Regions from separate parts of the Micromonospora sp. NBC_01655 genome, predicted to be linked through region 2. Evidence: riboswitches for the same ligand, from Rfam matches in the RefSeq annotation. Region 2 holds a riboswitch; each other region holds the start of a gene.
What was found. Region 2 has a riboswitch for cobalamin ahead of OOK41_RS17240 (hypothetical protein). Riboswitches for the same ligand answer to the same signal wherever they lie in the genome.
Positions count from the first base shown of each region.

Region 1 (6,553 bases), 550 kb from region 2:
CTTCATCGGCTCGGCGATCGTGGCCATGCTGCGCGACCCCGGTCTCGCCGACGCGGTGCGCCGGGACTCCGCGCTGCTGCCGCCCGCCATCGAGGAACTACTGCGGCTCAACGGTCCGGTGACCCGCGGCGTGGCCCGGTTCACCAAGGAGGAGGTGGAGTTCGGCGGGGTCCGGATCCCCGCGGGCGAGATGGTCGTGGTGTCGCTGGCCGCCGCCAACCGCGACCCGGCGCAGTTCCCGCGGCCGGAGGTGGTGGACCTGGCCCGCAACCGGAACCCGCACCTGAGCTTCGGGCACGGCATGCACCACTGCCTGGGCCAGGCGCTGGCCCGCCAGCAGGCCACCATCGCGCTCGGTACGGTGCTGCGCCGGCTGCCCGATCTCGCGCTGGCCAAGCCGCTGGAGGAGGTGCGGCGCTGGCCTGGCATGCTCCGGGGCCTGGACGAACTGCCGGTCAGCTTCACGCCCGTCGTCGCGTCCTGAGCCACGCCGGTAGGTCAAGCGACGTGGCGCGGTACCCAACGACCGGGTAAGGCAGTCACACAGCGATGTCTGGTGCGGCAGAATGCTGGTGTGAGCGCGGAGGAAGACGACGAGTTCGAGGAGGTTGCGAATGTCCTCCGAGGACAGACGGCCGGTGACGCGGAACTTCGCCCGGCGCTCGAGGCGCTCGAGGCTCGGCTCGGTCAGCCCGTTGTTGCCCTTACCTGCGGGTCCATGAACTCCGTGGCCGGCCACGGAGTCCCGGGCGTGGAGGTTCCGACCATAACCGCCTGGGTACGTGGCGCGGCACTCGACCATGAACGCCGCCTGCGGGCGGACGCGGTCTTCGATCAGATCGTTGCCGAGTTTGGTCCGTGGCGGTGGCGGCAGTTCACGGCACGGGCGTTGCGGGTGGGGAACCTTCCAGGTTCGCGGGCCCGGCGCATCGCAGCACTTGGCTGCATCGAGTACATAACTGATCCGATTCTGGGCGGGCTGGGGTGCTTCGATGAGGAGGCCACGACACGCGTCATGGCGGCGATACCGCAGGAGCGGTGGGACCAGTCCCGCGATGACTGGGGAGCCAGCGTCTGGACCGTCGCCGTGAACGCGGATCTTCACAGCGTCTCCGTGTTCGTCCACACTGCGGCTCAGGTTGTGCAACTGCAGCGGACACCGCGATGGTATGAGTGGGAACGACAACTCCGCGCCCTCATCGCCGAAGAGGACGAGTTCGGGTCAACCAGGATCATCCCGGTCAACATCGCTCTCGAGAGCCGGGAAGCATTCGAGTCCGACTGCCAAGGAAACTGGAGCTACTACTGGTACTGAGGTTTCGCGCCGCGCCTGCGCTTGCGCCGAGCACAACCGACGGCCGCTGGTCGGGGAGCCAGCTTTACTGTAGCGACGGTTCTCAGGTGGTGGCGGCGAGTTGGTTGCGGGTGTGAACGAGGCGGCGGGTCATAGTGTTGATCGCGGCCTACCGCATTATCGCGCTGGTCAATACCGCCGCGACGACTCCGAACAGCAACGGGATCAGACAGCCGACGACCGCAATTCCGCGCAGCCTCGTCCTCGCGAACAGCGTTGCTCTGCGCGATCGACGTGCTTCGTCCGCGACTCGCCTGCCCGGCACGGCAGAACCGCCCTGTCGGTCCAGTTGCTCGTCCACCAGCGCGGCGAGGTCCTCGATCCACTCCCAGAATGCGGGAGCCGTGTTCGGCAGCGCCCAACGCGCGATGAAGAAGACGCGGCCGTCGACGATCTCGACGTCGCAGTTCCCCGCGAGCTCGACGAGCGTCTCCTGCACCGCGGGGGTGAGCAGCCTCCGGACGGCGTCGTCATCCTGCGGTGCGCAAAGTACCTGGAAATGCACGTCGAACGAGCCGCCCATCACCAGCGGCCGGTGCGATGGCGGTACCCCCCATGCGCACGACGGGACATCTCGCGCGGCGGTCACCAGCGTCATCGGCGGCAACGCTGTCCGCACGGTGAACATGACGTAGCAGGCCGTGTGCGGCATGCGCGTCGACCCCGTCCAGGTGGAATAGGCGTAGTTCGCGACCTCGAACGGACGATGCGCAGTCCCGGTCACCAGATCACCCGCGACCCGCAACGATCCGACGCGGAACAAAGCCGCCGGTCGAACCGGATCCTTCTCGACGGCTGTGTAGGACATCCCATTCGCCTCGGTGAAACGCCTCAGCCGGTACCAGCCGACCTCCGAGGCCCGACGACCCCGGACGACACCCCGGATCCGCATCACGGCGAGCGGAACCACCATGAGACCCGCGATCACCACCGTCGTGGCATCGGCGCCGGGCGCACCGAACATAAGCTGCACCATCAGCACGCACAGGGCGGCCAACGCCCCCGCACCGACCACAAGTACGGCGCTCTGGAACACGATCCAACCTCCGGCCGCGGCCTCGCCGGAACGTCCGCCCTCGTGACGTACCAGTTCGCGGCCCTCCGCACGGGCGAGCGCAGGATCGACGGGGGCGCGAAGCGCGACGTCATCGAAGCGCGACGTCATCAGACCACCTCCGCCACGGGTCCACGGCAAGATCCGTCGAGCTGCGTCAGCGTTCCGGCTGCCGTGACCCTCCTTCGATCAACGGCATCTGCACGGTGACCTGCCGCCCCGCCTGCACGGGTGTTCGCGAACAAACCCGCCCTGGACCCCATCCCGGGCCCTCCCATCAACGTCAACGGAGGATCCTCAACGACGAGGACACCGCTCAGGCAGGGCCACTCTAGACCGTCACGACCACCCCAACACCCAAGAGGTGGGGCCAGTTACGACCCAGCCGGCAGCGGCACCGACGGGCGAGAAGTGCAGGAGATGGGGCGAGGGAGCTACCTCACAGCCGGCCCCGCCGCCGCCCGAGACGTGACCGGCGGCGGGATACGCTGCGGGACGGCGCTGGTTCGCCCGGCCGGACTCGGCCGAGCGTCGTAAGAGGGAACCCGGTGGAAGTCCGGGACTGCCCCGCAGCGGTGAGTGGGAACGACCGCCGTCATCAGCACTGGGCCACCGGCCCGGGAAGCGACGGCCAGTAGGAGACCGGTGACCCCGGTCGTGCCCACGAGTCCGAAGACCTGCCCGTGCCGCGTACACAACCCGTGTGCGCTGCCGTCGGCCTCGCGGGAGGGCTGGGCGGGTGACCCGCCGCGCCCCGACGCGGGCGGGCCCTCGACAGCGTGTCCGTGTCTCGGCGGCGTGGGTTCGAGGGACGGACTACCGCTGTGCACGACACCACCATGACCGCCGGCCGACCGCCGTCGGCGTCGCACCTGATCCTGTCGCAGATCATGGACCAGCACCACACCAACCTGATGGGCACCGTGCACGGAGGCCGGATACTCAACCTCATCGACTCCGTCGCCGGAGTGGTTGCCGCCCGGCACTCCGACGGGCCGGCGGTCACCGCCGCCATCGACGAGACCGCCTTCCTCCGTGCGGTCCGGGTCGGCGACGTCGTTCACGTCGATGCCCGGATCACCTGGGCCGGTCGCAGCTCGATGGAGGTGGCGGTCAAGGTCACCGCCGACCGCTGGGACCGGGCGGTACCACCCACCGACGTGGCCACCGCCCACCTGGTCATGGTCGCCGTCGACGACGACGGTCAGCCGCGCACCGTGCCCCCGCTGCTACCCGAGACCGATGGCGACCGGTGCCGCTACCGCGAGGCGCAGATCCGCCGGGAGCACCGGCTTGCCCTGCGGCGGGCGCTGCTCGACGGCGTCGAGGGGGGCTAAGGCGTGGTTGGACTGTCCGTGGCCGCGCTGGCCGGCCATGTCGCCGCGATCGTCGTCCCGCCGGCACGGCGTGGTCCGCGCCGTCACCCCCGTGCATGACCGCGGGCGGGGTCCTCGTGGTCGGCGAGCGGCGACGAGGACCCCGCGGTCAGCTCCCGGCGGGTGGTGGTTGACCTGCGGTGACCGCGACGAGCAGGGACAGCTCCCGGACCAGGTCGTCCATGGACTGCCCGCTGCCGGCCCGGACCAGGCCGAGCGCAAGGTCAGCGAGCAGGTAGAAGCCAAGGGTCTTGGCCTGCTCGCCGGGGAACGCGGCGAGGAGTTCCTCGGCACCGGCGAGGTCACCGCGGTGGGTGGCCGCGATGACCCCGGCGGCGCGTTGGACCAGCTCCGCCGCGGCGGGGGTGGGTGCGCTCACCCGGGTCAGATCTTCGGGCTCGCGGCGCGGGCGGCGTCGAACCGGGCGATCACGTCTGGCCAGTTGACCAGGTTCCACAGCCGGTCCACGTAGTCCGGCCGCACGTTCTTGTACTGCAGGTAGTAGGCGTGTTCCCAGGCGTCGAAGACCAGCAGCGGGGTGGAGCCCTGACCGACGTTGCCGTGGTGGTCATACACCTGCTCCACGATCAGCCGCTGACCGAGCGGTTCCCAGGCCAGGACACCCCAGCCGGAGCCCTGCACGCCCTTCGTCGCCGCCGACAGCTGTCCGGCGAAGGCGTCGAAGGAGCCGAAGTGCTCGTCGATCGCCGCGGCGAGCTCGCCGTCGGGTCGGTCGCCGCCGTCCGGAGACAGGTTGTTCCAGAAGATCGAGTGCAGGACGTGTCCGGACAGGTTGAACGCGAACGTCTTCTCCAGGCCGACGAGCGTGCCGAAGTCGCCCTTGGCGCGGGCCTCGGCGAGCTGCTCGAGGCCGTCGTTGGCGCCCTTGACGTACGCGGCGTGGTGCTTGTCGTGGTGCAGCTCCAGGATCTGTCCGGACATGGCCGGCTCCAGGGCGCCGTAGTCGTAGGGCATGTCGGGCAGGGTGTAGACCGCCATCAGGTGTCCTCCGATGATGTTGCCGCCATTTGGCTGTTGCCAGTATCTTGCAACAAGAGCGGTCGTGTCATGGGGAGCGGGCATTGATCACATCGGAAAGCCGATCGGGTGACCGCGGCGATGGCACGGCCACGCGGCTCAGTTCGTCCACCGATCCGCCAACGCAACAGCGCCGGTTGACGTGGTCAAGGACGGAAATCCACACAGTCCTTGCTGAGCACTACATCGCCGGTGGACCAGGCGAGCCTGCCGTCGATCATGGTGGCGACCACCCGGCATCCGAATCGGTGACCGGAGAAGGGCGTGTTGCGCGCGGGACTGGCCAGTCGGGCGGGATCGACCGTCCAGTCGGCTCCGGCGTCAACGAGACACAGGCTGGCCGGCATCCCTGGTTGGAGCGGGTCGGAGCCGACGCCGGTCCCCCCGATGGCCGCCGGCCGGATGGCCATCGCCTCGGCCAGCCCGCGCCAGGACATGAGTCCCGTACGCACCATGGTCTCCGCGACGACCGGCAGCGCGGTTTCCAGGCCGAGCATGCCGGGTGGGGCGTCGGACCATGGGCGGTTCTTGGCTGTCGGGGTGTGTGGCGCGTGATCGGTGGCGACCACGTCGATGATGCCCTCGGCGAGGGCGTCGCGCAGGGCCAGTACGTCCTGGATGTCCCGTAGCGGCGGGTTGACCTTGTAACGGGTGTCCCCGGTACGGATCAGTTCGTCGGTGAGCAGGAGATGGTGTGGGGTGACCTCTGCGGTGACCGGCCAGCCCCGGGACTTGGCCCAGCGGATGATCTCCACGCTGCCACGGGTCGAGACGTGGCAGATGTGCAGGGGTGTGTTGTCCGCGCCAGCGAGAACGCAGTCCCGAGCGATGATCACCTCTTCGGCCACATTCGGCCAGCCGGCCAGTGCCAACTCGCGGGCCGGTGCCCCGTCGTTGGCCTGAGCGCCCGGTGTCAGCGGTGACGACTGCGCGTGCTGGGCGATGAATCCACCCGCGTCGGCCGCCCGGCGAAGCGCCTGCCTCATCAGTGCGGGATCCTCCACGCACCGGCCGTCGTCGGAGAACATTCGGGTCTTGGCGTGCGAGGCAGCCATCGCCTCGATCGGGGCGATGGTGACACCGGCGAGACCGAGGGTCACCGCGCCCACGGGTTGTACCCGGCAGTGGCCGGTGTGCTCGGCGATGACGGCGACGTGTTCCACCTGTTCCGGGCCGTCGGCCACCGGATTGGTGTTCGCCATCGCGAACACGGTGGCGTACCCACCTTTGACCGCCGCCAGCGTGCCGGTGGCGATCGTCTCGGCGTCCTCGGTGCCCGGCTCCCGTAGGTGGGTGTGCAGATCCGTGAGGGCGGGCAGGACGATGAGACCGTGGCAGGCGATGTCGAGGACATCCGGTCCGGTGCCGATGTCGCCGCGTGCGGCGATCTTGCCATTTTCGATCAGCAGATCTATCGGGCGGTCGCCGTAGGGGCGTACGCCACGGAGCACCGTGCATGGCAGAAGCGGCTGCCGGGACAGTGGCCCTACCGAAACGTCCCAGCTCGGCTCAGCCATGGCCGACGTTCCACCAGAAGACCGGCCCGTCGAGACAGACCAGGGGAGCTTCCCTGCCCTCTCCCCGTTGCCCGGACGAACATCCGTGGCAGTACCCCAGGCCACACGCCATGTGGGCTTCGACCGAGACCTGCACCTCGGCGCCCCAACGCCGGCCGAGTTCGGCGGCCAGGTCGACCAGTCGCTGTGAACCGCAGGTAAGGATGAGTTCCGG
Region 1 covers NZ_JAPEQF010000001.1:4,283,446-4,289,998, forward strand. The annotation lists gene OOK41_RS19685 (cytochrome P450) at 1-484, shown strand, start outside; gene OOK41_RS19690 (hypothetical protein) at 575-1,315, shown strand; gene OOK41_RS19695 (hypothetical protein) at 1,464-2,519, opposite strand; cobalamin riboswitch at 2,894-3,108, shown strand; gene OOK41_RS19700 (acyl-CoA thioesterase) at 3,248-3,745, shown strand; gene OOK41_RS19705 (superoxide dismutase) at 3,894-4,163, opposite strand; gene OOK41_RS19710 (superoxide dismutase) at 4,169-4,783, opposite strand; gene OOK41_RS19715 (dihydroorotase) at 4,969-6,273, opposite strand; gene OOK41_RS19720 (hypothetical protein) at 6,332-6,553, opposite strand, start outside.
Region 1: another riboswitch for cobalamin. It lies ahead of OOK41_RS19700 (acyl-CoA thioesterase); the one in region 2 lies ahead of OOK41_RS17240 (hypothetical protein).

Region 2 (6,553 bases):
GAGCTGCTCGGGGGTGAGCCACTCGACGTCGTGCCCGCCGGCGGCGATCAGGGCGTGGATGAGGGCGTCCCCGTCGTCGGGGACGGGCCGGTCGCCGAGGTGGTAGCCGGCGTCGGCGAGGGCGGCGAGCAGCCGCACCGCCGAGGCGGGGGTGTCCAGACCGACGGCGTTGCCGACCCGGGAGTGCTTCGTCGGGTACGAGCTGAGCACCACGGCGACCCGCTTGTCGGCGTTGGGCACGTGCCGCAGCCGGGCCTGGCGCACCGCGATCCCGGCGACCCGGGCGGCCCGCTCCGGGTCGGGCTCGTAGACCGACAGCCCGTCGGCGTCGATCCGCTTGAACGAGAACGGCACGGTGACGATCCGGCCGTCGAACTCGGGGATGGCCACCTGCATCGCGGCGTCCAGCGGGGACAATCCGGCGTCGCTGCCGGCCCACTGGTCACGGGTGCTGGTCAGGCAGAGCGCCTGCACGACGGGCACGTCCAGGGCGGCGAGCGCGCCGACGTCCCAGGCGTCCTCGTCGCCCCCGCCGGAGGCGTCGGCGGCGACCGTGCCGCCGGCGGCGAGCACGGTGACGACCAGGGCGTCGCAGCGGGCGAACAGGTCCAGGGGCCCGGTGCCGGCGGCCAGCCCGCGCAGCGAGCCGCAGAAGATCGGCAACGGGGTCCCGCCGGCCGCGTCGACGGCGTGGGCGAGGGCGTCGACGAAGGCGGTGTTCCCGGCCAGGGCGTGCGCCCGGTAGAACACGATGCCGACGACCGGCCGGCCGGGCGTCGGGGGGCGGTCGCCGTGGATCCCGTACGCCGGGGTGGGGGCGGGCGGGGCGAAACCCTCGCCGGTGAGCAGCACCGTGTCGGAGAGGAACCGGGCCAGCTCGGCGAGGTTCTCCGGCCCGCCCTCGACCAGGTAGGACAGCGCCTGGGTGGCCGCGCCGGAGGCCACCGTGGAGGCCGCCATCAGCTCCGCGTCGGGCACCGCCTCGCCACCGAGGGCCACCGCCGGCACGCCGGAGGCGAGCACCGCGGCGAGGCCGTCCGGCCACGCCTGCCGGCCGCCGAGCAGCCGTACGACGGCCAGGTCGACGCCGTCGAGCAGCGCCGGCACCGCGTCGGCGGCGACCCGCGCGGGGTTGGCCAGCCGGTAGTCGGCGCCGCTGGCCCGGGCGGCGAGCAGGTCGGTGTCGGCGGTGGACAGCAGCAGGATGCGCACGAGATGCTCCGGACAGTGACGCCCGGGGTGGCGGTTCGGCCGTTCCGGGCAGCGGGTGGGCGCGGGCTCAGCGGGCACGGCGGGCCGGGAGCCGGTTCATCGGCGACGGCCGGTGAGCCGGGGGCGCGGCAGGGTACGCGCTGCGGGAGATCAGCGGTGCGCGGCGCCGGGATCCCCGGCGGACGGCGCGGCGGGCAGCACGCGGACGCCCGGCGGCGCGGCGCGGCGACGCCCGACGGTCGGCCCGGCGGTGAGCGCCCGGGCGCCGGGCCGAGCCGGCGGGGCGGCCAGGTGGGCGGCGGCCAGCCGGGCGACGCGGCGGCCGGCCGCTCCGGCGGCGGGTGGTCGGCCGGCGCCCGGCGCGGCGGCGCGGCGGCCGGCGGGCGCGGTGCCCCGCGCCGACCTATGGCGACGATGGTCGTCGATGTGCGAGACGCGACGCGTCATCGGGTCCTCCTCGGGTGTCCACGCCCTGGGGTCGTCCCGACGGCCGAAGTATCCTGGCTTCCGGATCGACGCTCACCCCCGGCCTTCCAACCGCAGACACACGGCCGTGGCGCTCGAGGGGGGATCGCTCCCCGGTGACAGTGGCGGGACCGCGCCGGAATCGCACCGGCTTCCTTCACTGCCGTCAGGCCGCGAATGCTGCCACACCGGCCCACTGCCGGTCAACGCCGCCCCTCCCGTCACCGGACACCCCCGACGCATTGACATATGTCAATTCTTATTCCCCTCGGCGGAATGCCTTTGAGTGGCGTCGGTCCATGGCTGTCGTCGGTTCTGCGGCGCGTTCACCGCCCTGCCCCCCGACCGGTCCGCCCGGCCCGCGCCGGGTGCCGGGCGGGCCGGGCCGCCGGTCGCCGACGGGCCGCCGGACAGGGGCGCTGACCTGCTGTTTCCACCCGGACTCGGCAGGCGTCGGGCGACGCGGGCGACACCGCCGGCGGCCGGCCGCGACGGTGGCAAGGCACCGTCCGGCGTCGATCGGCGCGCAATGCCGGGACCCACCCGATCGGCGTGGGCCGGCCCGCCGGTCCGGCGCGGCTCCGCACCGGCGAGGCGGGCCCGGCACCCCCCGGGACGACGCCGACGAGCCCGGCGGTGTGATCGCCGACGCGCGGCGGGGGTTCCGGGTCCCGACGGGGCGGGTGCCTGCCCGCCGGGCCGGGTCCGGGTTCAGCGCGCCCGACGCTCCGGGTGCGCCCGGTTCCAGGCCCGCATCCGCTCCGGGTACCCGGTGCGCGCGGCCTCGTACAGCGGCACCGCGTGCCGCCGGGCGATCTTCGCCGCCGCCCGGGGCGAACCGGTCCGCCGCCGGATCCACTCCCCGTCGTGGGCGATCGCCATCACGGTGGTGTCGGTCGCGGTGGTCTCCGGCTCGAGGTAGAACTCCACCCCCCGGCGGCTGGCCACGAACGCCTCCAGGGCGGCGAGGTCGTCCGGGGTCGCCTCCCGGTCGAGTTTCGTCGGGGTCCCGTCGACGGCGCGCTGTCGCCGGCTGAACCAGCCCATGCCCGGCTCCTCTCCTCGGCGTCCCCCCAGTGGAGCACCCCCGCCTGGCAACCTGCTGGGCGCGGGGTGGGAGGAACCTGACCACGGGGCCGGTGGGCCACCCCGCGCCCGGTGACGGCGTGGCGGGCGACGACCGCGGCCCGGCGGCGGGAGCGGCGGTACGACGGCCGCCCGGCGCCCTCCGGCACCGGGCCGCACCCCACGGGGCGAGCCGGGGCGGATCAGCCGGTGGGCCGCGAGCCGGCCAGCGGCCGGGTCACCGGGACCAGGGCGAGCGCGGGCAGCAGCAGGAGCGGCACCACGATCAGGGCGCGCAGCGTGCCCACCTGGTCGCCGAGCAGGCCGAGCAGCGGCGGACCGCCGAGGAACGCGGAGTAGCCGATCACCCCGACGACGCTGACCCGGGCCGGCGCCCGGTCCTCGTCGTCCGCGGCGGCGCTCAGCCCCACCGGGAAGCCGAGCGACGCGCCGAGACCCCACAGCGCGACCCCGACGATCGCGACCGGCCCGGAGCCCGCCAGCACCGCGAGGGTGGCGCCGACCCCCGCGCACAGGATCGTGCCGAGCAGCACCGGCACCCGGCCCCAGCGGTCGAGCGCCACCGTTCCGGCGGTGCGGCCGATGGTCATGCCGACCACGAAGACGCCGAAGACGGCGGCCCCGGCGGCCTCGCTCAGCCCGTACCCGTCGACGAACGCCACCGCCAGCCAGTCGTTGGCGCTGCCCTCGGTGAACGCCATCACCAGCACCAGCAGGCCGATGAGCAGGGTGCGCGGCTCCCGCCAGGCGGCGAGCAGCGAGCCGCGGCGCGCGGCGGCGTCGTCGCGGGCGGACGCCGGGTCGGCGTCACGGGCGGCCAGGAAGGAACGGGCCCCGAGCAGGGTGCCGGCGAGCACGACCGCCGCCAGCACCGTCAGGTGCGCGGCGATCGGCACCCCGACCCGGGCGGCCCCCGCGCCGAGGCCCGCGCCGGCCACCGAGCCGAGGCTCCACGCCGCGTGGAACCGAGGCAGGATCGTCCGGCCCAGCCGCCGTTCGACGGCCGTCCCCTCGATGTTCATCGCCACGTCGCAGGTGCCGGAGCCGTAGCCGAAGAGGAACAGGCCGACGGCGACGCCGGGCAGGAACCCGGCGAACCCGGCGGACATCCCGGCCACCGTCATCCCGCCCGCCACCAGCAGGACGCTGACCGCCACCGTCCGGGTCGCGCCGAGGCGCTGGGTGACCAGCCCGGCGGTCGGCATCGCCAGCAGCGCGCCCACGGACATGGCGAGCAGCAGCAGCCCGAGCCGCCCCGCGCTGAGGTCCAGCGCCTCGCGGACCGCCGGCACCCGGGAGAACCAGGAGGCGACCGCGAGGCCGTTGAGGGCGAACACGGCCGCGACGCCGTTGCGGGCGGCCAGGACCGGGCGGGGCACGCCGGCCGGCGCGTTGCCCGGATCGGCGGTCGGGGCGTCGGCGGTGCTGCTCACGGGGGTGGTTTCCTCTCCGGCGTGGGGACGTCGTCCGACTATTGGACATCCCGGTACGACAGCACCACCTGTCGACCCCACCCCTTACCGCGATCCGGACCGGTTAACCGGCGGCGGACCGGGTACCCGCCCCGGCAGCGACCGACGCGAGGCGGTGAGGACGACGTGACCGAGCCCGCCCTGCCGCACCGGGAGCCGGCGCAGGACCACCGGCACGGACGGCTGGCCGCCCGACCGGCCCCGCCGACCGGCCGGGCCCGGCGGGGGCTGACCCCGGTGACCGGTCCCGGGGGCGAGCCCCGGGCACTGGTGTACGCCCCGGACGACGCCGACGAGCGGCCGTACCGGTTGGTGCTGCTGCTGCACGGCGCCGGCGGCTCGGCCCGGCAGGGCCTGGACCTGCTGCTGCCGCTGGCCGACGCGCACCACCTGCTGCTCGTCGCGCCGCAGGCCACCGCGTCGACGTGGGACCTGATCGCCGAGGGCTTCGGGCCGGACGTACGCCGGATCGACGAACTGCTGGAGAGCGTCCTGTCCGCCCACCCGGTCGCCGACGTGGCGTTCGGCGGCTTCTCCGACGGCGCCTCGTACGCGCTGTCCCTGGGCCTGACCAACGGCGACCTGGTCCGCGCGGTGCTGGCCTTCTCCCCCGGGTTCGCCGCGCCCCTGGTCACCCGTGGCCGGCCCCGGGTGTTCGTCTCGCACGGCGCCGCCGACCCGGTGCTGCCGGCGGACATGTGCAGTCGCCGGCTGGTGCCCCGGCTGCGCGCGCTCGGCTACCCGGTCGACTACGCGGAGTTCACCGGCGGGCACGAGGTGCCTGCGGAGCTGCGCCGCCGCGCGGCGGACTGGCTCGCCGCCGCCCCCGCGTCCGGCCCGGCCTGACCGCCCGCGTCCGCGCCGGCCGGGTCACAGCGCCGGTAGGCCGAGCGCCTCGTCGACCCGACCGAGGACGGTCGCGTCGTCGTCCGCCCCGACCCCGCGCAGCAGGTCGATGGCGGTGGCCCGCACCGACCCGACGATCATGGCCAGCGGCAGGGTCTGACCGGCGGTGAACAGGCGGCCGGCGCCCCGGACCGCCTCCAGCGCGGTTGTCTCGGCGCGGGCGGCGTGCTCGTCGGCGAGGGCGTCCCGGCCGTCCAGGTCGGCGGCGAACGCCTCCCCGGCGGCGTGCATCGCGTCAGCCAGCGAGCGGATGGCGACCCCCAGACCGGGCGGGACCGGGGTGGGCAGCCGGGTTAGCGTCACCCCGGACCGGGCCAGGACCCGCACGTTGCGCACCGCGTAGTCGATCTGCCCGATGGACGCGTCGACCGAGCGCAGCCGGCCCAGGTGCCGGCGGCGGCGGACGTGCAGGGTCAGCGCCTCACCGGCGGCGAGCACCCCGGCGCGCAGCCGCTCCACGGCGGCGTCCATCCCCCGGGCCCGGTCGAGGGCGGCCAGGGCGGCGGTCGGGTCGCGCTCGTCCAGCGCGTCGGCGACCTCGCGCAGCAGCCCGGCGAGGTCCTCGAAGGTCTGCCGGAACTCGGCGGCCAGCGGGGCGAGCGGGCGCCTGGCGTCGACGAGCTGGCTGGCGACGAGGGCCACCGCCCCACCGATCAGCGCGTCGACGAACCGGAACGGGACCAGCGACTCGGTGGGCGGGGAGACCACCACCAGGTAGAGGGCCGAGACGGCGGCCTGCACCACGGAGACGCTGCTCGCGCCGACCGCCACGGCCAGCACGATGGTCAGCAGGATGACCGTGAAGACCGTCCAGCTGGTGCGCGGCCCGAGGGCCTGCACCACCACGTCGGCGACGAGCACCCCGGCGGCGACGCCGAGCACCACCTCCACCGCCCGGCGCGTCCGCTGCCCGCGGGCCTGCCCGAGGACGATCAGCGCGGCGGCCGGGGCGAAGAACGGCTGCGGGTGCCCGACCAGGCGGGTGGCCAGCACCCAGGCGACGGTCGCCGCCAGGGTGCCCTCCACCACCGGCAGCCAGCCCCGCCGGACCCGGCCGGCGGCCTCCCGCAACCAGCCCCACCGCGCCATCGCCGCCTCCTTCGCCGTCGCACCGCCCCACCATGGTGCCTCCCGGCGAACCGGGCGGCCGGGCCAGGGAGGCGGTGCTCGTCGCCGACCTGCGGTACGTGCCGAACGCGCACGCCCAGCTACTGGCCCGGCCGCAGCGCGGCGTGGTCGGGGTCGTCGTGCACGACGCCTCGGACCCGTGCTTCGCCGAGGTGACCCGGGGGCTGCAACGGGTGGCCGTCGAACGGGGCCGGCTGCTGATCATCTGCAACAGCTACCGCGACCCGAACTCGGTGCAGGCGGCCGTCACAGCGGGCGCGGGCACCGGCCGCCTCCCGCTGTGC
Region 2 covers NZ_JAPEQF010000001.1:3,730,573-3,737,125, reverse strand. The annotation lists gene cobN (cobaltochelatase subunit CobN) at 1-1,212, opposite strand, end outside; gene OOK41_RS17240 (hypothetical protein) at 1,363-1,659, opposite strand; cobalamin riboswitch at 1,706-1,835, opposite strand; gene OOK41_RS17235 (hypothetical protein) at 2,389-2,724, opposite strand; gene OOK41_RS17230 (MFS transporter) at 2,946-4,196, opposite strand; gene OOK41_RS17225 (alpha/beta hydrolase) at 4,362-5,081, shown strand; gene OOK41_RS17220 (aromatic acid exporter family protein) at 5,106-6,230, opposite strand; partial or broken gene OOK41_RS17215 (LacI family transcriptional regulator) at 6,311-6,496, shown strand.

Region 3 (6,553 bases), 440 kb from region 2:
CCCACTGGCTGTCGTAGTGGCCCTGGGCGGCGTCCCACACCGGGTTGGCGTGCTCGACGCAGTTGTAGTAGCCGGCCGAGCCGCCGCAGCGCGCGCTCCAGTCCCAGCCGTAGTTGACCTCGATCTCGATCGTGTTGCGGGTCGAGGCCGGATACGAGCTGCAGTTGCTGTTGGTCGCCCACAGGTCGATGCGCCAGTCGCCCAGGCCGTCCCAGACCTTCCCGGCTCCCATCTCGGTCAGTGTCTGCTTGACGAACGCGCGGGCCGAGCTGTGGCTGACCTTGGACGTGTCGGTGGATTCCACGCAGAACTGCTCGTCGTTGGCGCCCGCGGACGATCCCGACGTGGCGTAGTGCATGTTGTGCAGGTGGCGGGTGGAGGACGGGTTGGGGTGTGAGGCGCGGGCCGGGCCGGCCGGCACCAGCAGCGCGGCGAGAAGCACGGCGGCCCACATCGCCGGCACCCACGCCGGCAGCCGCTCCCCGGCAGTTCGATCAGACACGGAGGATCTCCTTTCCGGTACCAGGTGCGGCGCAGCTTCCCAGCCGTCGTTCTATTTCTGGTATAGACGAACCGCTATGCTCCGGGAGCATGAGTGGTCGGCTGGCGTTCGGACTGCTCGGCCCGGTGCAGGTCTGGTCCGACGACCGGCCGGTCCCGGCCGGGCCGCCCAGGCAACGGGCGGTGCTCGCCGCGTTGCTCCTGCACGCCAACCGGGTCACCCCGGTCGAGGACATCGTCGCCCTGCTCTGGGGCGACGAGCCGCCACGCACCGCGCGGAAGAACGTCCAGCTCCACGTGTGGCGCCTGCGGCAACTGGTGGGTGACCGCCTGGCGTCGGACCCGCCCGGCTACCGCATCACCGTCAGCCCGACGGAGCTGGACGTGTCCCGGTTCGACGCCCTGCTGGAGTCCGGCCGTGCGGCGGTGCGGGCCGGCCTGACCGAGCGGGCCGCCACGCTCTACCGGTCCGCGCTCGACCTGTGGCGCGGGGCCCCGCTGGCCGACGTGGCGGGCCTGGGAGGCTTGGGCGCCAGCGTCGCCTGGCTGGACCGGCAGCGGCTGACGGCGTACGAGGAGTACGTCGACGTCGAGCTGGACCTGGGGCGACACCACGAGATGCTGGCCGTGCTCGACGAGCTCGTCGTGCGGCATCCGCTGCACGAACGCTTCGCCGAACAGCAGGTCATGACGCTGCACCACCTCGGCCGGCGCGGTGAGGCCGTCGACGCGTACCGGCGGTGCCGTCGGGCGCTGGCCGACGAGCTCAAGCTGGAACCGGGCCCGGTGCTGCGTCGCCTCGCCGAGCTGGCCGGCAAACCGGCTTCGACCGACACCCTTGCGTCCGGGCCGGCGGGTGCGGCCACCCGGCAGTTGCCGCACACCGCCGCGACGCTCGTCGGACGGGACCGGGCGCTCGCGACACTGCGTGACGCGCTGACCACCGGGCCGGGACGTCCCATGCCGCTGTGCGTCGTCAGCGGCGCGGCCGGGGTCGGCAAGTCGGCGTTGGCGGTGCAGGCGGCGCACCAGGTCGCCCGTTCGTTCCCCGACGGACAGCTCTACGTGGACCTTCGCGGCGCCACGTCCCGTATGGCCCCGGTACCGCCGCTGGAGGCACTGGGGCGCTTCCTGCGGGTGCTCGGCGTCGCCGAGACGGCGGTCCCCACCGACCTGGCCGAGGCCTCGGCCACACTCCGCTCGCTGCTGGCCGACCGGCGACTGCTGCTGGTGCTCGACAACGCACACGACGCCGCCCAGGTACGGCCCCTGATACCGGCCGGCGACGGATGCGCGGTCCTGGTGACCTCCCGGCGCAACCTCACCGACGTCGACGGTGCCACCCACCTGGAACTCGACGTGCTCGACGACGCCGACGCCGTCGAACTGCTCCGCCGGCTCGCCGGCGACACCCGGATCACCGCCGAGGCCGACACCGCGGCCCGGCTCGTCCGCCGGCTGGGCGGACTGCCCCTGGCGATCCGGATCGCCGGGGCGCGCCTGGCAGCCAGACCGAACTGGACCCTGGCGACGCTCGACGAACGCCTGCGGGACAAGCACCGCCGGCTGCACGAGCTACGCCTGGGCGACATCGCGGTACGCACCAGCTTCCTGGTCAGCTACCAGCACCTGACACATCCGCTGGCGTCCCGGCTGTTCGGGCTCATCGGCGCCGTCGACGGACCGGACATCACCTCCGCGGTGGCCGCCGCACTGCTCGACGTGGACCTACCGGACGCGCTCGACGCGCTCGACGAACTGGTCGACGCGCGCCTGCTCGACGAGCCCACGGCGAACCGGTACGCCATGCACGACCTGATCCGGCTCTTCGCCGGCGAACGCGCCGACCACGAGCCGGGACCGGACCGGGCCGCGGCCGTGCACCGGATGCTCGCCCACTACCTGGAGCGGACCCGGCACGCGTTGGGCCTGCTGCGCCCGGGCACCCGGGCACCGGCGATCACCGGCCCGGCGCACTTCGGCGACGCCGACGAGGCACTGGCCTGGCTGTCGGCCGAACGACCGAACCTGGTGGCCGCCGCCGTCCAGGCCGCCGGCTCGTCAACCACCGCGCGGATGGGCGTCGACCTGGCCGACAGCCTCTTCCTGTTCTTCGAGATGCGCGGCCACGTGGGCGAGTGGATCACCGTCGACCGGGCCGGCATCGCCGCAGCCGAGAGGCTGGGCGACCGGGTGGCGCAGGCGGGGCTGCTGCACGACCTGGCCGTGGCCTACTTCCACCTGCACCGCACCGACGAGGCGACGCGCCTGCTACGACGCAGCCTGGAGATCAGCCACGCCGCCGGCAACGACGAAGGCCAGGCCCGAGCGCTCAACCAGCTCGGTGTCCTGCACGGGATGGCCGGCGAGTACGACCGGTCGGCCGAGTGCTTCAAGAGCAGCCTGGTGCTGCGTCAACGGCTCGGCGACAGCCGCTCCTGCGCCGCGACGAAGGGCAACATCGGCATGGCGTACCGGCTCGCCGGCCGCTACGAGGAGTCGATCCGCTACTGCCGGGCGGCGGCACGCCTCGCCCGGCGCAGCGCCGCCCCCGAGATCGAGGCCAACGCGCTGGGCAACCTCGGCGAGGTGCAGTGCCTGCTCGGCCGCTACCGCTCCGCGCTGCGCTATCTGCGGCGCGGCCTGGCCGTCGCCGGCGTGCCGGTCAACGAACGCAACCGGGGCAGCATGATGGGCACCCTGGCCGACGCGTGCCTCGGCGACGGGCAGATCGGCCCGGCGATCAGCTACGCCAAGCTCGCCGTGGAGGCGATGCGCCGCGCCGACTTCCGACACGGGGAAGCGGTGGCGCTGCGCCGGCTCGGCCTGATGCTGTGTCAGCACGGTGACGTCGGACGCGGCGCCGAGCAGCTCCGACTGGCGCTGGCCATCTTCACCGAGGTGGGTGGCGTCGAGGCCGACGAGGTGCGTGCGCAGTTGCGATCCCGGGTGGGCCTCCGGCGGCGGGGGCGGGACTCTCGTCGCCGGCACGGAGGATAGCGCCTGGAGTGCGGAGCGTGACATGAGGTGTGCGACACGCCCGACACACCATCTAGTGTTGTTCATTTGCCACGACGCCCATATATGGTGTTGCTCGTAGCTGGTTCGACCACTGGTCCACCATGGTCGAGGCAAGAGGGAACCCGGTGTGAGTCCGGGGCTGCCCCGCAGCGGTGAGTGGGAACGACCGCCGTCACGAAGCACTGGACCCGAGAGGGGCTGGGAAGCGACGGCCAGTAGGAGACCGGGATGTCCGGTCGTGCCCGCGAGTCCGAAGACCTGCCAGCGCACCGCACACCGTCCGGTGTGCGGTGGTCGGAGGCCGCGCGGGACGGCCGACGCCGTTAGCCGGTCCCCACGGCGTCACCACCGTGCGGGGGGACCGGTGGCGTCTCCTGCGCGCCCGCCGATCTCGCGGAGAGGGCGTGAGGAGGGGACATGACGGCTGTGCAGCAGATCGCCGCGTCCGATCAGGAGGTGCCGGAGCAGCGCCGGCACGCGATGCGGGTCCGTAAGCGCAACGGTGACACCGAGCCGGTCGATGTCAACAAGATCGTGAGGGCGGTCGAGCGGTGGGTGGCCGACCTCGACGAGGTGGACCCGCTACGGGTCGCGACCAGGACGATCAGCGGCCTGTACGACGGTGCCACCACCGCCGAACTGGACAAGCTGTCCATCCAGACCGCCGCCGAGCTGATCGGTGAGGAGCCGCAGTATTCGAGGCTCGCGGCGCGGCTGCTGGCCGCGTACGTGGACAAGGAGGTCCGGGGGCAGGGCATCGCCAGCTTCAGCCAGTCGATTCGACACGCCTGGGACCAGGGACTGATCGGCGACGACACCGCAGCGTTCGTGGCCCGCAACGCCCGCAAGCTCGACGACGCCGTCGATCCCAACGGGGATCTGCGGTTCGAGTACTTCGGCCTACGGACCGTCGCGGACCGTTACCTGCTGCGGCATCCGGAGTCGCGGCTGGTGGTGGAGACGCCGCAGTACTGGCTGCTGCGGGTCGCCTGCGGCCTGTCCGAGACCCCCGGCGAGGCGATCGGCTTCTACCGGCTCATGTCCTCGCTGGCCTACCTGCCCAGCTCGCCGACGCTGTTCAACTCCGGCACCCGGCACACCCAGATGTCGTCGTGCTTCCTGGTGGACTCGCCGCGCGACGAGCTGGACTCGATCTACGAGCGCTATCACCAGGTGGCTCGGCTGTCGAAGTTCTCCGGAGGCATCGGCATCTCCTGGTCCCGGGTACGCGGGCGGGGTGCCCTGATCCGCGGCACCAACGGCCGGTCGAACGGGATCGTGCCGTTCCTCAAGACCCTCGACGCGGGGGTCGCAGCAGTCAACCAGGGTGGTCGACGCAAGGGCGCGGCCTGCGTCTACCTGGAGCCGTGGCACCCGGACATCGAGGAGTTCCTCGAACTGCGCGACAACACCGGCGAGGAGTCGCGCCGCACCCACAACCTCAATCTCGCCAACTGGATCCCGGACGAGTTCATGCGCCGGGTCGAGGCGGACGCCGACTGGTCGCTCATCGACCCGTCGGACGCGCCGGAGCTGCCGGACCTGTTCGGCGAGGAATTCGAGGCCGCCTACCGGGTCGCGGAGAAGAAGGCGGTCAAGACCGTCAAGGCCCGCGACCTGTACGGGCGGATGATGCGCACCCTGGCCCAGACCGGCAACGGCTGGATGACGTTCAAGGACCCGTCGAACCGGCTGTCGAACCAGACCGGCGCTCCCGGCAACACCATCCACCTGTCGAACCTGTGCACCGAGATCCTTGAGGTCAACTCCGACGACGAGACCGCGGTCTGCAACCTGGGCTCGATCAACCTCGGCGCGCACGTGGGCGCGGACGGCGTCGACTGGGACAGGCTCCGCGAGACGGTGCGTACCGCGGTCGTGTTCCTGGACCGGGTCATCGACATCAACTACTACCCCAGCGGGCAGGCCGCCGCCTCGAACCCCCGCTGGCGGCCGGTCGGGCTTGGGCTGATGGGCCTGCAGGACGCCTTCTTCGCGCTGCGGCTCCCGTTCGGCTCCGCCGAGGCTACGGAGCTGTCCACCCGCGTACAGGAGGAGATCTTCCTGACCGCGCTGGAGACCTCCACCGGGCTGGCCGAGCGATTCGGCACGCATCCCGCGTACGCCGAGACCCGCGCGGCCCGCGGGGAGCTGCACCCCGACCTGTGGGGTGTCGAACCCACCCAGACCGACCGGTGGGCCACCGTGCGGGACCGGATCGCCGCACACGGTCTGCGGAACTCGTTGCTGGTGGCGATCGCGCCAACCGCGACGATCGCGTCGATCGCGGGCTGCTACGAGTGCATCGAGCCGCAGGTCTCCAACCTGTTCAAGCGCGAGACCATGTCCGGCGAGTTCCTGCAGATCAACACCTACCTGGTACGCGAACTCAAGGCCCGCGGCCTCTGGACCGCCCCGATCCGCGAGCAGATCAAACGCGCCGAGGGCTCCGTGCAGGGCATCACCGACCTGCCCGCCGACGTCCGGGAGCTGTTCCGCACCGCCTGGGAGCTGCCGCAGCGCGCGCTGATCGACCTGGCCGCCGCCCGCGCGCCGTACATCGACCAGTCGCAGTCGCTGAACCTGTTCCTGAGCGCACCGACGATCGGCAAGCTCTCCTCGATGTACCTCTACGCCTGGAAGTCCGGGCTCAAGACCACGTACTACCTGCGCTCGCGTCCCGCGACGCGCATCCAGCAGGCCACCGTCTCCCTCGCCCCCGCCGCCACGAAGCCGCTGGCCGCCGGCCTCAAGCCGGTGGTGTCGGACGAGGAGGCCCTGGCCTGTTCCCTGGAAAACCCCGAGAGCTGTGAGGCCTGCCAGTGACCACCATTGCCGCAACCCGCACGACCGACGACGCCCACGCCGCCGGGCAGCTGCTGCTCGACCCCGGCATGGATCTGACCCTGCGCCCGATGCGCTACCCGCACTTCTTCGACCGGTTCAAGGACGCCATCAGGAACACCTGGACCGTCGAGGAGGTCGACCTGCACGCCGACCTCGCCGACCTGGCCAGGCTCTCCCCGGCCGA
Region 3 covers NZ_JAPEQF010000001.1:3,292,264-3,298,816, reverse strand. The annotation lists gene OOK41_RS15430 (hypothetical protein) at 1-502, opposite strand, end outside; gene OOK41_RS15425 (BTAD domain-containing putative transcriptional regulator) at 592-3,501, shown strand; cobalamin riboswitch at 3,586-3,803, shown strand; gene OOK41_RS15420 (ribonucleoside-diphosphate reductase subunit alpha) at 3,940-6,348, shown strand; gene OOK41_RS15415 (ribonucleotide-diphosphate reductase subunit beta) at 6,417-6,553, shown strand, end outside.
Region 3: another riboswitch for cobalamin. It lies ahead of OOK41_RS15420 (ribonucleoside-diphosphate reductase subunit alpha); the one in region 2 lies ahead of OOK41_RS17240 (hypothetical protein).